One region of the Paenibacillus sp. S-38 genome, then DNA from elsewhere that is predicted to be linked to it. Evidence: a T-box and tRNA genes for the amino acid it is inferred to sense, from the RefSeq annotation. Region 1 holds a T-box; the other holds one or more tRNA genes.
The links. The T-box of region 1 lies ahead of ACP26L_RS28975 (valine--tRNA ligase). A T-box ahead of a tRNA ligase gene usually reads a tRNA of that ligase, here a tRNA-Val.
Positions count from the first base shown of each region.

Region 2: it encodes a tRNA-Val, which carries the amino acid that the T-box ahead of ACP26L_RS28975 (valine--tRNA ligase) is inferred to sense. The anticodon was not compared.

Region 1 is NZ_CP187970.1:6,640,328-6,647,474, forward strand. Features, by position in the region: gene ACP26L_RS28975 (valine--tRNA ligase) at 1-1,494, opposite strand, end outside; T-box leader at 1,794-2,062, opposite strand; gene ACP26L_RS28980 (LysM peptidoglycan-binding domain-containing protein) at 2,189-3,307, opposite strand; gene ACP26L_RS28985 (RluA family pseudouridine synthase) at 3,420-4,304, opposite strand; gene ACP26L_RS28990 (hypothetical protein) at 4,301-4,462, opposite strand; gene ACP26L_RS28995 (phosphodiester glycosidase family protein) at 4,757-6,445, shown strand; gene hemL (glutamate-1-semialdehyde 2,1-aminomutase) at 6,743-7,147, opposite strand, start outside.
Region 2 is NZ_CP187970.1:5,722,213-5,729,359, reverse strand. Features, by position in the region: gene ACP26L_RS25165 (Nramp family divalent metal transporter) at 1-1,137, opposite strand, end outside; tRNA gene ACP26L_RS25160 (tRNA-Val) at 1,307-1,379, opposite strand; gene ACP26L_RS25155 (hypothetical protein) at 1,599-2,543, shown strand; gene ACP26L_RS25150 (PilZ domain-containing protein) at 2,540-2,971, opposite strand; gene ACP26L_RS25145 (hypothetical protein) at 3,086-3,313, opposite strand; gene ACP26L_RS25140 (phosphotransferase) at 3,423-4,466, shown strand; gene ACP26L_RS25135 (YfhH family protein) at 4,463-4,762, shown strand; gene ACP26L_RS25130 (Crp/Fnr family transcriptional regulator) at 4,765-5,487, opposite strand; gene mobA (molybdenum cofactor guanylyltransferase) at 5,700-6,320, shown strand; gene ACP26L_RS25120 (divergent PAP2 family protein) at 6,413-6,940, shown strand; gene ACP26L_RS25115 (ATP-binding protein) at 6,909-7,147, opposite strand, start outside.

The sequences.
Region 1 (7,147 bases):
GTCATAGCCCGTTACAAGCAGGCTTGTAGGGAAGAACCGCTTCAGGTCCTCGGCCTCTTCATCCGGCCAGCCCAGTGTGGAGAACGGCCACAGCGCGGAAGAGAACCACGTGTCGAGGACATCCTCATCCTGCTTCAGGCGGGTGCTCCCGCACTTCGAACAAACGGTCGCATCCTCGCGGGAGACCGTCGTCTCGCCGCAGTCGCCGCAGTGCCAGGCCGGAATCCGGTGGCCCCACCACAGCTGGCGGGAGATGCACCAGTCGCGGCTGTTCTCCATCCAGTGCAGGTAGATCTTCTCGAAGCGGTCCGGTACGAAGTTCGTTCCCTTGCCCGACTTCTGCACTTCCACCGACTGGTCGGCCAGCGGCTTCATCTTTACGAACCACTGCGTGGACAGATACGGCTCAACGACCGCGCCGCTGCGCTCGCTGTGGCCAACCTGATGAATGTGCTCTTCGATCTTGATCAGCACACCGAGGTCTTTCATGTCCGCTACGATCTGCTTGCGGCAGTCGAACCGGTCGAGCCCCTGGTACTTGCCGGCATTCTCGTTCATCTTGCCCGACTCGTCCATGACGAGAATCTGCGGCAGGTTGTGTCGTCTTCCCACCTCGAAGTCATTCGGGTCGTGGGCCGGCGTAATCTTAACGGCGCCGCTGCCGAATTCCTTCTCGACATACTCATCCCCGATGATCGGAATCTCGCGTCCGAGGATCGGCAGCACGAGCGTTTTGCCGATCAGGTGCCGGTAGCGCTCATCCTCCGGATGAACGGCCACAGCCGTATCGCCGAGCATCGTCTCCGGACGGGTGGTCGCCACCACGATGAACTCCCCGCTGTCCTTCACCGGGTATTTCAGGTGGTACAGCGCGCCCTGCACTTCTTTATATTCAACCTCGATATCCGAGAGCGCCGTACGTGCCGCCGGATCCCAGTTGATGATATATTTGCCGCGGTAGATCAGGCCCTTCTCATAGTAGCGGACGAACACTTCGCGAACCGCTTTCGACAGCCCTTCATCCAGCGTGAAGCGCTCGCGGGAGTAGTCGAGCGAGAAGCCCATCTTTGCCCACTGCTCATGAATCGTGGCTGCATAGTGATCCTTCCATTCCCATACCTTCTCGAGGAACTTCTCGCGCCCGAGATCATAGCGGGTGACTCCTTCTTCGCGCAGCTTCTGCTCCACCTTGGACTGTGTAGCGATCCCCGCGTGGTCGGAGCCCGGCAGCCAGAGGGCGTCATAGCCCTGCATCCGCTTCGTGCGGATCATGATGTCCTGCAGCGTGCAGTCGAGCGCGTGCCCGATATGCAGCATGCCCGTTACGTTCGGCGGAGGGATGACAATCGTGTACGGCTCGGCATCCTTACGCTCTCCCGCTTTGAAGAACTCATTTTTGAACCAGTAATCGTACCATTTTTTCTCGGCATCCTTCGGGTCGTACTGCGTCGGCATGCTGATCTCCGGCGCCCCGGTTGCTTTTGTTTCTTCCATGCTGCTAACCTCCAGTGTGTATCTCAAGTTTGGTTTTCGCTTTTTTGGTTTTCGCTTTTTTGGTTTTCGCTTTTTTGGTTTTTCTTTGCCTTTGTTCTTTACCTTTTGTTCTTTGCCTTTAAGTCTTTTTGCCTTTTAAAAAGTAATCCCCAATACGGAGTGAGGGGTATCTGCCGCAGGAGCGAAGCGTCCGCCTTTACACTTGGACTTCTTCCCCTACTCTATCCTAATTTCAAAGAAGTCCAAGTGTAACAGCGGCCGGAGGCAGATACCCCGAACGTCAAAAAAGCCCTCCGTCCGCAAAGGACGGAAGGCTTGCGCTTTCCGTGGTACCACCTTTATTCCGCAGCTTTCCCTGGACCGGCCGTACAAAACAATACAGCGGGCCTGCGGCAAAGCACGGCACTTAGGGCAGGATAACGGCTGCAGCCGGCCGAATCTAGGCAATCGTTCAATTCGGCAACTCCGGGGCGACTTCGGCAGATACGTCCTGCGGAACCTTCCAGCCTGATGCCGGCTCCGCTCTCTGAAGGGTTCACTGCCTACTATTCCCTTTCCAAGTCATTAGGGGATGATCTATGCGTACTATGATAAACAATCCCAGAAGGAGAGTCAATATTTAGTATAGCCCAAAAAGCCCCCGTCCAAGCCTGTTCGGCTTGAGCGGAGGCCCTTTTTTTCTGAAGCGACGGGGTTATACCTTCGGAATGTACACGATCTGCCCCTCATTCACGCCGCCGTCCCCGAGACGATTGTAGAGTGCGAGCTCCCTGGAGCTGAGCCCATAGCGCTCCGCAATCGATTCCAGCGTCTCTTCCTTCTGGACGATGGCCAAGCGGAGCTTGCGGAACTCCTGCTGCTCCTCCCTGCTCAGCAGCAGGTTCTTCCACTCCACCTTCTCGGCCGGAGCGGGAGGTGGGGCGGGCTGCGCTTCCGGCTGGCTGCGGGCTTCTCGTCTGGCCGATGACCGGTCGAGCAGCGAGCCAACACCGAAGGAGCGGATCGGCGCCGCCGATTCGGCCGAAGACGGCTCAGCCTCCGATGCAGCGAGTGCTGCAGGCTCCACAGCCGGAGCGGCACCGCTGCTGATGGCCACCCGCGGTTCACGCGGCGCTTCAGCCGCCGGCGCTTCCGCTGCAGAATCTTCTTCCTGTGCCGGTCTCTCGAGGATAAACACCGACGCCTCCTCCCCGGCCTGGGAAGCCTCCTCCGATACGTCCCAGCTCACAGGAGCCGATTCCACCGGCCCGGCTCCCTGATGAGCGCCTTTCGGAGCGGAGACTTCCGGCTCGAAAAGTGCGGCGTCGTTCCCTGGGGGCACTGAGATCCCAGGGGAAGCATCTCCATAAGGCAGCGGCTCCTCCGCCCTTTCCGAACGCGCTTCATGGACGAAGAGCACTTCCCCCTCTTCGCGCTGGCTGCGCCAAGCCTCCTCTTCCTCCGGAGGTGAAACGACCTCCAGTCCGCCGAGCGAAAGCACGCCGGTAATATTGAGGCTGCGGCCGGACAGCAGATCGATGTCGAAGTTATCGATTTCGACCGCAATATCCTCCACCCGGTTCACCCGGTTCAGCGGCAGGGTAATCTCCACGGGGATCAGATGTTCAAGCCGCTGATTCGCCCGGTCCTGCTCGTCCACATACGTGCCGTTCAGCAGCAGATTGCCCCGAAGCAGCGCCTGCTCCCCCTGGCTGAGCACCTGAATATGCGGAACGAGTTCGACCTCCTCCAGCTCCTTGATGCCCAGCACCCCTTCGGATAAATGCACGCGTTCGTAGATATCGAAACGCAGCCCGCTTCTTTGATTCGTCAATGGAACATCCTCCCTCCATACGTTTGCCCGCCGTCCCGGCAGGACACCAGATCCATACCATCGCCTTATAGTCTCTACAATTTATATGGCTGGGCCGGATGGAGCATGACTACTATTTTTCGGAGTGCTGAAGCCGGTCATACAGCAGCCGGAAGTCCTCAGGCCAGGGAGAAGACACTTCCACCGGTTCCCCTGTCAGTGGCTGGCTGAAGGTAAGCCGCTGCCCATGCAGCGCCTGCCGTGCGATCTCTGCGGCGGACCGTCCGCCGTAGAGGCGGTCCCCAAAGAGCGGATGACCGAGATGAGCCAGATGAACCCGGATTTGGTGGGTGCGTCCCGTCTCCAGCCTCAGCCGCACCAGCGCCGCCACGGCAAACTGTCGTTCCACTTCATAGTACGTAACCGCCCGTTCTCCCGTAGGCGAGACGCGGCGGCGGGTCGGATGATGACGGTCCCGCCCGATCGCGGCATCGATCGTTCCCCGGGCCTGACCGAACCGGCCCTGAACAAGGGCCGCATACTCGCGGTGAATCCGCTTCTCCCGCATCTGCGCATCAAGCCGTACCTGCGCCCATTCGCATTTGGCCAGCAGCACGGGGCCGGTGGTATCCTCGTCGAGCCGGTGAATGTGCCGCGGCCGGCAGCGCTGGCCCGATGTCTCCAGATGCCAGGAGGCGGCATGCAGGAGCGTGCCTGTTTCCCCTTCTGCGGTCGGATGAACTTTGACTCCGGCGGGCTTGTCGGCCACAAGGCAGAAATCATCCTCGTAGAGCACCTCCAGCGGCATCCAGGGTCCGGGCTCCGGACCGGCTTCTTCCGGGAACATGCGGAGCAGCAGCCGGCGTCCCTTGACCACCGCATGTCCGGAGGTCTCCCATGTCCGGAGCCATTTGTGCCCAATGAGCTCCAGTACGGCCGGATCCGCCGCCCACACCGAAGCAAGCTCCTCTTCAGCCGTCCACTCCAGCCATTCGCCCCGGCGTTTCCACCCTTTCATATGTCCCTCTCCTCCACTTCGGCCGCCTTCCGGCGTCTGGTGTACCTGACATGCGACATGACCGCCATCGCCATGATGAGCGCCAGCAGGGCCGCGAAGCCTCCGGCCACAGCCAGAAGCTCCAGGGTAACCCCGAAGAAACTGTATCGTTTGAGCATAAGTCCTTCCTCTCCGTCCCAGGCTGCAAAAGACTTGTCCCCTGCAGGATATAATCGTTCATTGTATCAAAAAATTCGTTCGCGCTCCAAATTCCCCATCTCTCCTCCTGCCAGATCTTCCTATATCTTACTCTCGCAAAGCTGGTGAATCCCGGGGTCATATGATAGAATGTGAGAGGGGAAAATAGAAAATTCGACAATAGACGCGCTGTCCGCAGCAGGGAACCCAGCACGATGCGAGATTTATGCCGGCCGTGCCGGCTATCATATCCGAAAAATGGGAGAGGACTTCACTTGCAGTTGAATCGAAATATCGGAGCGTTTCGGGCCTGGGGAAGGCTGAAGAAGACGCTTTTTTCCATGGCCCTGTTCACCTTTATGACGTCAAGCTTTCTCTACCTGACCGGCCCCGGCGGCGAGATCCGGCAATGGCTCGCCGAAACGGTGATCACCACCCAGCACCGCAGCTGGGCCTGGATCTTCGTCGGGGCCGAACGCCGCGACGCCCTTGTGCAGGAGACCCGTGATGCCATCGAACGGGCCGCCAAGGAGAAGCAGGACATGAGCCTGCTGAATATCCGAGGCTCTCACGGCAACGCCCGTTCCGCCGATGAGCTTGTCAAGGTTGAGGACATCTCCGGCCAGTTCTGGAAAGGCAAGAAGATGTATGTCTATGACCCGAAGACGATCCGGGTCATGACCCCGTCCAAGGTAGGCGAAGGCGAGAAAATCACCTCCATGGTCGAACGTACCGGCGCCGTGGCGGGTGTGAACGGCGGAAGCTTCGACGACCCCGAAGGACTTGGTAACGGCTTTGCCGCTATCGGGATGATCATCTCCGGTGGGGATATCGTCTTCACCGACCAGGACGGGAGCATTCCACAGCATATTGTAGGTTTTACCAAGGAAGGTGCCCTGGTCGTCGGCAAGTACGATGCCTTCGAGCTGAGAGATATGGGCATCTCCGAAGCGGTATCGTTCTATCCGCGCCTCATTGCCAACGGCAAGGGGCTTATTACGAACGGCGACGGAGGCTGGGGACGCGCGCCGCGGACCGCCGTCGGCCAGAAAGCGGACGGCACGGTGATCTTTATCGTCATCGACGGACGCCAGTCGCACAGCGTTGGCGCCACCCTCAAGGAAGTGCAGGATCTGTTCCTTAAGGAGGGCGTCATCAATGCCGGGAACCTCGACGGCGGCGCTTCCTCCGAGCTCGTCTACAAGGGCGATGACGATGAGCAGAGCAAGCTGCTGTCCAAGCCATCGAGCCGCTACGGCGAACGCCGTCTCCCTTCCGCGTTCCTCGTCTACGATGATCCCGAGTCCGTGCACGCGATTCGCATCTGGGATGGCGTGGACAAGATCGACGCCGGGGGCTCGTATGACCACCCTGAATTTCTGAAGGAGCAGGCCGAGAAGAAAGCGAAGCAGTCGACGACGACAACCAAGCCGGCTGTGGAAAAGTCGAAGACCGAGCCGTCGTCGACCTCCGGCACCACCAAGCCGGCTGAAACGACGAAGCCCGCGGCGTCCAAAGGAACCGAAACGAAAACGACGACGGATTCCAAATCCGCTCCGGCGAAGACGGATTCGAAGAACGGCACCGCCCCGGCTGCCGGCAGCACCGCCCCGGGAACGGCACCCGCAGCCGGTAGCCCGGCGAAAGGCGACGGTACCCCGGATCCGGGAACGCAGAGTCCGGCAGGGAGTACTCCCGCGGCAGGAAGCGGCACGACGGACAGCGGGACCTCTGCACCGGCGCAGCCCGACACGGACAGCGGCGGAGCCGGTACGGAAGCCCGGCCCGCGGCAGGCGGCACAAGCGCCGGCGCAGCCTCCGGCACCGGGACGGCTCCCGCTCCGGCACCTTCGGCTGGAAGCACATCAGGAGCGGATACCGGAACCCAGCCGGCTGAGCCCGCTCCCGTAACGTCCACCTCGACTTCCCGCCGTACCACAGTGGAGGGACAGGTTAAACCGTAATCTCCCGGACGGGCGCGAGTAAGTCACAAGCCATTCAGCCTGACTGGCAGCCCGGCCTTGAATCCACCTCAGTCCTTTGCCGGTGAGATCAGATAGGCTCACTTTAAAAGACGCCCTGTTCCCGACTGAGGAAGGGGCGCCTTTTCATTGGCCTCGGCAAACATGATGATCATTCCTAATCATCCGCTCTGGTCTTATCACCTAACCACCAAAAAAGGCACGGTCTTCTCTTCATTGAGGAAGACCGTGCCTTTGTCCTATATAGCAGTTATCCAAGCTCGCCCGAACGTCTGAAAGTTACACCCGTTTCAAAGCCTCACGGTTCGCTTCGATTGTCGCTTCGATATCCTCGTCAGTATGCGCCACCGAAACGAACATCCCTTCGAACTGGGATGGCGCAATGGATACACCGGCATCCAGCAGTCCTTCAAAGTAACGGTTGAACGCTCCGAGATCGGAGGTTTTGGCTGTTTCGTAGTTGATAACCTGCACCTCCGTAAAGAAAGGACAGACCATCGAACCCACCCGGTTAATCACCGAAGCGATACCGCGCTCTTTGGCGTTGGCCGTGAAGCCTTCCTCGATCCGGGCCGCTTTGCGTTCCAGTTCTTCATAGACGCCCGGTTCGCCAAGCAGCTTCAGCGTCGTATAGCCGGCCGCCATCGCCAGCGGGTTCCCCGACAATGTGCCTGCCTGGTAGAT
Region 2 (7,147 bases), 920 kb from region 1:
GCCGTACAGCGCCGTGACGATGACTGCCGGGATGATGGCGATCACCCGGGTTATGAGACGGCGCAGCCAGGGCGACAACCGGATCTGGAGGAAGCCTTCCATGACGATCTGCCCGGCCAGGGTGCCGGTTAAGGTGGAGTTCTGGCCCGAAGCGAGAAGCGCCACGCCGAACAGGATGCTGCCGATGGTCGTACCCAGCAGCGGTGTAAGCATGTGATACGCTTCTCCGATCTCCGCAATCTCGGTCAGGCCGGCCCGATGAAAGGTCGCAGCCGCGAGAATGAGGATGGAGGCATTAATGAACAGGGCGAAGAACAAGGCAATGGTGGAATCCCATGTGGCGTACCGGATCGCCTGCCGCTTCCCCTCCGCCGTTCGGGCATAATCGCGTGTTTGTACAATAGAAGAGTGCAGATACAGGTTATGCGGCATTACCGTCGCGCCCAGAATCCCGATGGCAATGTACAGCATCGCCGGATTCGTGACAAGCTCGGTCCTTGGAACGAACCCGTGAAGAATCCCGCCCATATCGGGCTTCGACAGCCAAATTTCCGTCACAAAGCAGCCGCCGATCGTTGCGATGAGCACGATAACCAGCGCTTCGATATAGCGGAAGCCCTTGTTCTGCAGCAGGAGCACGAGAAGCACATCGAAGGCGGTGATCAAGACGCCGTAGACGAGCGGGATGCCGAACAGCAGATTCAAGGCGATGGCGGCCCCGATCACCTCCGCCAGGTCGCAGGCGGCGATCGCCAGCTCGCACAGGAACCACAGGACCATCGCCACCGGCTTGCTGTAGTGGTCCCGGCAGGCCTGGGCGAGATCCCGGCCGGTCACAATGCCGAGCTTCCCTGAGAGTGCCTGCAGCAGGATCGCCATCAGGTTGGACAGCAGGATGACCGACAGGAGGCTGTAGCCGAACAAGGACCCGCCGGCAATGTCGGTGGCCCAGTTCCCGGGGTCCATATACCCGACGGCGACCATGTAGCCGGGCCCTGCGAAGGCCAGAAACTTCTTGAGCCAAGAGCCGTGTGCCGGCACCTTGAGCGATCTGTGAGCCTCAGGCAGACTGGGGCTCTGCCGGGCTTCCCTCCAGCCCGAAGGGGGGAGGGGCTGCTCTTTTGCCTGTTCGTTCATAAGCGGGATACACTCCTTTGCGTTCTCATGTATCATAGCCCCGGCTAACTCTTTTGGTCAAGGGCAACATTAAGGCTAATTACCACCGATATTCCGGGTTTAACCAGTCAACCCGTGAGGAGGGAAAAAGAAAAGAGCCCTTGATAGCTCAAGGACTCTTCTGCGTGTATGACCTGTACTGGGCTCGAACCAGTGACCCCCACCCTGTCAAGATGGTGCTCTCCCAGCTGAGCTAACAAGTCATAATAGGAACGGATCGAACTTCGAATTGAGTTGATCTCGTTTTGCTTGGGACGTTTATTATCATACCAAGGGAGTGGGTTCGTGTCAACTCCCCTATCAATTTTTTGTGAAGGGGTTCGCACCGGAGGGGAACAAGCTGTGACGGTTCGCATAGGTTTCGCCGGAATCGTTATGCTATACTTACAGGAAAAACGAGCCTCTGAAGGGAAGGGAAGCGTATGAGAGACTTTAGATGGGGATTGGAGCCGCAGCAGCCGGCCGATCCGGCTCAGGCGATAGATGCAGACAAGGAGACCCTCGACTGGGGGGAAGCGGAGTGGGGGACGCACCGGTACCATATCCGGGGGCTGGTTAACGATACGATCGCGCAGCTCGGCCGGAGGGAGAAGGCCGCTGTACTGGGCGCAGGAAATCACGGAGACGTGGACCTGCCGGATGTCAGCACGCACTTCCAGGGCTTGACGGTGCTCGACACCGAGGACAACGTGCTCGAAGAGGTGCTTGAGTCCACCGGAAGCTCCGCGGCGGGGCGGATCAAATCCCTGACCCGCGTGGATTACACGGGGCTCGATCAGATCTCGTTCTACGAGAGGTATGAAGAGCTGCTGAGCGGCGGTGCGGCTGCGGACAAGCTCGTCGCTTTCCTGAGGGACAGTGCGTTTGAGGCCCGGCGGGTCGAAGTGATGCCGCATCTCAAGAAATCGTTCTCGCTGGTCGTTTCTTCCGGCGTACACACGCAGCTTTTCTATGCGGACGCCCTCGCGCAATTTCACGGGTACATGGAGCAGTATACCGAGGCGCAGCGGAAGGCGATCATTGAAGCGATCCGTTCGCTCCGCAATTCGCTTGTGACCGCGTACAACCAGACGCTGCTCTCGCTCCTGAAGCCCAACGGACGGATCGTCGTCTGGAGCGAGATGATCCTGATCGACGAGAGCAAGTCGGAGATTATGGAGGAGCTGAACGGGAAAACCCTCGGTTCCGAGCGGACCGCCTATCTCTTCTCGGTCTTCGGCAAGTTCGGCATGGATGCGGCGGTCCTGGGTCTGAAGGATCTGCATGACAAATTAAAAACGGACCAGCTTCTGTTTCGCAGCTGGTCCTGGTATACGGAGTCGGGTAAACGGTATCTTGTGGCGGGCTTGTCCGGTCCGGTACGCTAGAAGAGGCCAAGCCCCTCCAGCTCGTCCTCGGGCAGGAAGCTGCAGGAAGCGAGCACAGGACTCTTGCGCAGCTTGACGGACAGCTGGTTGATGACGCTTGCGAGGGAGGCGGTGTCCTGCTCGTCCAGCGAGAACTGGGCGCAGTACTGGGGATTCCCGCCCGTATCCACTGTACGGACAATGACGCCAAGGGGTTTATAGTCTCTGCCGAGCGCAGTGAACCGCAGCTCGACAAGCAGGTGCTTCTCATCGGGCAGAGGGCCGGTAGCGATGAACCGGGCCCCTCCTGCGGAGAGGTCCAGCAGGGCCGTCTTCATCGTGCGGGTCACCGCCTGGTTGTCATGAACACCGACCATGCGCAGCTCGGCGCCGAGAGGGCGCTGAAGCTTCAGCCGGAAGAAACGGCGCTTGTTGGTTTGTTCGCTCATGTTGGACCGTCCTTCATATCTGTAAGATGGGAATGGTATGTCCACTATACCGCAGGACCATCACTTCCGGCAATCGGTAAAATCCTAGCATGAAAGAAAATGAAAAAACCGCTCTTAGTAGAGCGGCAGTTGAACGCTGCTGCGGGCTTTGGAGTCGTACAGGACGGCGTTATTGCCGATGACTTCAATATGGTCGATCTCTTGGATCGGAGGGCAGGACGGCACAGACTGCCGATGCTGTGAGCTTTCCAGCACGGTAAGGAGTCTTGGAATCGCTTTCTGGTCACTCGAGATGAAACGAACGGGAATCTTGCGGTCGCCGATAATGAGTTCAGTCGTCATCGGAATCATTCCTCCCTTTCCACTTCGGATAAATCTATTATACAATAGTTCTAGCAAAAAACGATCCTAACTTTGTTACATAAGGTGACATGAATCGAGGGAATGAGACATGAACTTTACAAGCGAGGAGCGAATCGGCTCGATCCTTGCCGGCTATTTTGAGAATCCGTCGTGGATTGTCGAAGAAAAAGAGAGCGGTGTCAACAACACCACCCGATATATACGGATGGACGGGGAGCTTTATGTGCTCCGGATTTACGAGAATCATGCGGACGAACAAAAAGCGGCGTTCGAGCACGCCGTACTGCACGCCCTGGGCGGGGCGGGACTGCCCTTTGCCGTGCCACAGCCCTGCCTCTCGCGGGAGGGAGGGACGTATGTATACTCCGCCGACGGCAAGCTGGCGGTGTTGTTCCGCTATATCGAGGGAGAGCGTGCCCGGCTGGACGTACCGGAAGTGGCGCGGTCGGCCGGCGAGGCCGTGGGGCAACTGACAGCCGCGCTGCAGCAGGTACGGATACCGGACGCACCTGCGTACGAGCCCTATTACGATATCTATAACGTACACCCGCTGGTCAGCCGGAAGGTACTGTGGGATTGGCTGGACGAGATGGGGGGCACAGGGATGGGAGAAGCGGCGGAGTGCGTCCGCACGGCTCTAACAGCCCTGGAGCAATCGCTTCCGGAGCTGCTCCGGCTGCCGGTGCAGCTCGTTCACTCCGATATCGTATACGGCAACATGCTGGCATCCGGAGACGAGATCACCGCGGTGCTTGACTTTGAATTCGTTACGCCGGATTGGCGGGCGATGGAGCTTGGCGTCTTCCTCGCCGAGCTCTTCCCGCCGGACTCCCTCGGCTCGCCGGAAGCTGAAGAGGCCTGCTGGCAGGCGGCGGAGCGGGCGCTCGAAGGCTACGGCCGGGCAGCCGCCTTGACGGAGGCGGAGCTGCAGGCGCTGCCGCAGCTCGTGCTGCTGCGGCGCCTGGTGCTGGTGCCGCACTTTTTGGGCCGCAGCTTGGCCGGTGTAGAGGCCGGGGACCGCGCAGCGTATTATCTTGCAGGCTTCGCCAAGATTCAGCGTCTGATCGCGGAGCAGGGGCTCCGGCTCACGGCGCTGGCGGAGCGTTATATTCGGAAGGAGCGGGAAGCATGAAGAAACTGTATAGTCAAATGTCGAGGGAAGAGCTGGAGCACGAAATGAAGACGCTCCGTGAGGACATAGAACGGGCGGAATTCCCGAGCCAGAAGGCGGTGCTCGAGAGCAAATACGAAACAGCCAAGTCTTATACGCTGGACCCTGCGGATTTCCCGCCGGGCCTGTACAAAGTGCACAATGTGCAGCTGCCCTTCCATGTCGTCTATCTGAACGGGATTATGGCCTGGGGCACGCTGGACGGCCGGGAAGAAGCCAGCTTCCCCCTCTCGATGCTGACCCGTTTTCAGCCCTGAATTCAGATGCGGCACATGTCGAGCGGGCAATTCTCGCACTGGCAGATGTCCCTTAAATAAGAGAGATCTTTGACGATGGTATAGCCGCCCTCCAGGGTGACGACATCGGCTTTCTTGAGGTCGCTCAGCATCCGGTTCACGCTCTCCCGTGTGGAGCCGATCATCTCGGCGAGCTCCGTGTTCGTCACCTTACGGGTGATGCGGATGGCGTCGCCCTGCTTTTCCCCGTAGGAATTGCAGAGCCGGATCAGCGTGGAGCAGAGGGCGCCCGGCTTGCCGAACATCATCAGGTCGCGGAATTTGGTCTGCGTCATGCGATGGATCAGCCCCATCCACTTCATGAATTCCACAGCAAGATCCCCATGCTGCCAGAGCAGGGTATCGAGGTCCTTCTGTTGGATGAATCCGATGACGCTGTCTTCCAGCGCCTCGGCATTGAAGCTGTGCAGAGATGCTTGGAACGGATCCAGCTGTCCGAAGAGGTCGCCTTCGCCATGCGTATAGAGAATAAAATGCTTGCCGTCCCCGCTGTCCTTGGTGATGCGCACGCTGCCGCTTTTCACATAGTACAGCTTGTCGGCCGGATCGCCCTCCCAGAACAGGTGGTCACCGGCCTTTACGTTCATCTCGTACATGGTTGCCTTCAACCGGTCGAGGTTCTGGGCGGAGAAGCACTCCGAGTTCGCTTGGTGGCGGATCATGCCGCTTGATTTGGTGTCTGTCATATTGGTTCTGGCACCCTCCTGCTCTTCCTGAAATCCCCGTACTGCAGCTCTTTCTTCTTAAGATACCCCAATCTCCCGGGGGTTGATGTGATGGTTATCACGTCCGGCTAACTTTTCCTGCCGGAGTTGTGACCGTTGTGACAGGCAGACGGGAGCAAAGGCGGTATAGTGAGGATATATCATCTGGCGAAGCCGGAGGGGGAACAGACAGTATGATGACAGGAGTGATTCTGGCGGGCGGTACCATGCGCCGTCTGAGAGGAATCGAGGCAGGGCTGCTGCCTTACGCGGAGAGTACGATCATGCAGCGCCAGCTTCAGGTGATGGAGTCCTGCTGCAGCGAGATCATTCTCATCACCGACGACCCGCGGCGCTATCTCGAGCATGTGCCGCGGCGTGTGCGCGTGCTTGCCGATTATTATGAAGGCCGGGGGCCCCTGGGCGGACTCCATGCTGGGGTCGCCCTGGCGCAGAACGACGCTGTGTGGGTTACCGGGAGCGCCATGCCTTGCGTGTCGCCGGCCGCGGCCTTGCGGCTGCTGGAGCGGATGCTTCAAGACGGCAGCTTGGCCTGCCTGCCGGATGGGGAGCATGGCGCCTTCCCGCTGCACGGGGTCTTCTCGACCCGCTGCCTGGCACCGCTCGAAGGGCTGCTGCAGGGCGGGACGGTGGAGCCTGATTGGACGGCGCTGCTTGATCTGCTGCCCGTATCGAGATATAGCGAGGCGGAGCTGGCTGCAGAGGGCATCGAGCCGGGCTATGGGCTGCGGATCCGCCATGCAGAGGACTACTGGAGGGCACTCGCGCAGGATGCGGCTTCACGTGAAGATTAGGGTCACGGGTGTAAGCGGTAGGCAGGCTAGGAGAGGATGGAAGGCATAGAATCGGGGGCAGCTTCGGATGCTAAATCCGGGGGTGATGTGTAATGAACAGGGCGTTATGGACGTCCATCGCCGGGATCGGCGCCGCGCAGGCGCTCAAAGTCCCGATGAAGCTTCGCCAGTCCGGTCGGATCGAGTGGAAGGATCTGTTCGGCACCGGAGGGATGCCGAGCTCTCATTCGGCCGCGGTTGTGTCGCTTGCCACCTATGTGGGCCTCAAGAAGGGCTTTGCTTCCATTCCGTTTGCCTTGTCCACGATACTCAGTCTGATCGTCATGTACGATGCGATGGGGATCCGACGGCATGCCGGATTGATAGCCGAAGAAGTGAATGACATCGGTGCGGCTCTGCTCAAGCTTACGAACCCGATGATGCGGGAGGCGGGGGACAAGCCCAAAGAGGAGCTGGAAGAAAGCCTGGGGCACCTGCCTGAGGAGGTTTTGGGCGGTGCCCTCTTGGGAATGGCTGTCGGTTGGTTGAGTTACGCCTCCGAGAGGCGTCATGATCCGATGCAGCAGGCTGCCGAGCTGTGGAACGGGCTTATACGGAAATCGTTGGCCGGCTTGTCGTGATCAGCGGCTCGCTCGGACGCGCATCTGCTTCCGTCAGCGGAAGGGTAATGGTGAATTTGGTGCCGAGGCCGAGGACGCTTTCGACCTCGATGACCCCCTCATGGTCCTGCACGATCTTATGGCAGATCGAGAGGCCGAGCCCGGTGCCTGAATCTTTGGTCGTATAAAAGGGAATGAAGATCTTGTCGAGCTCCGTTTCGGGGATGC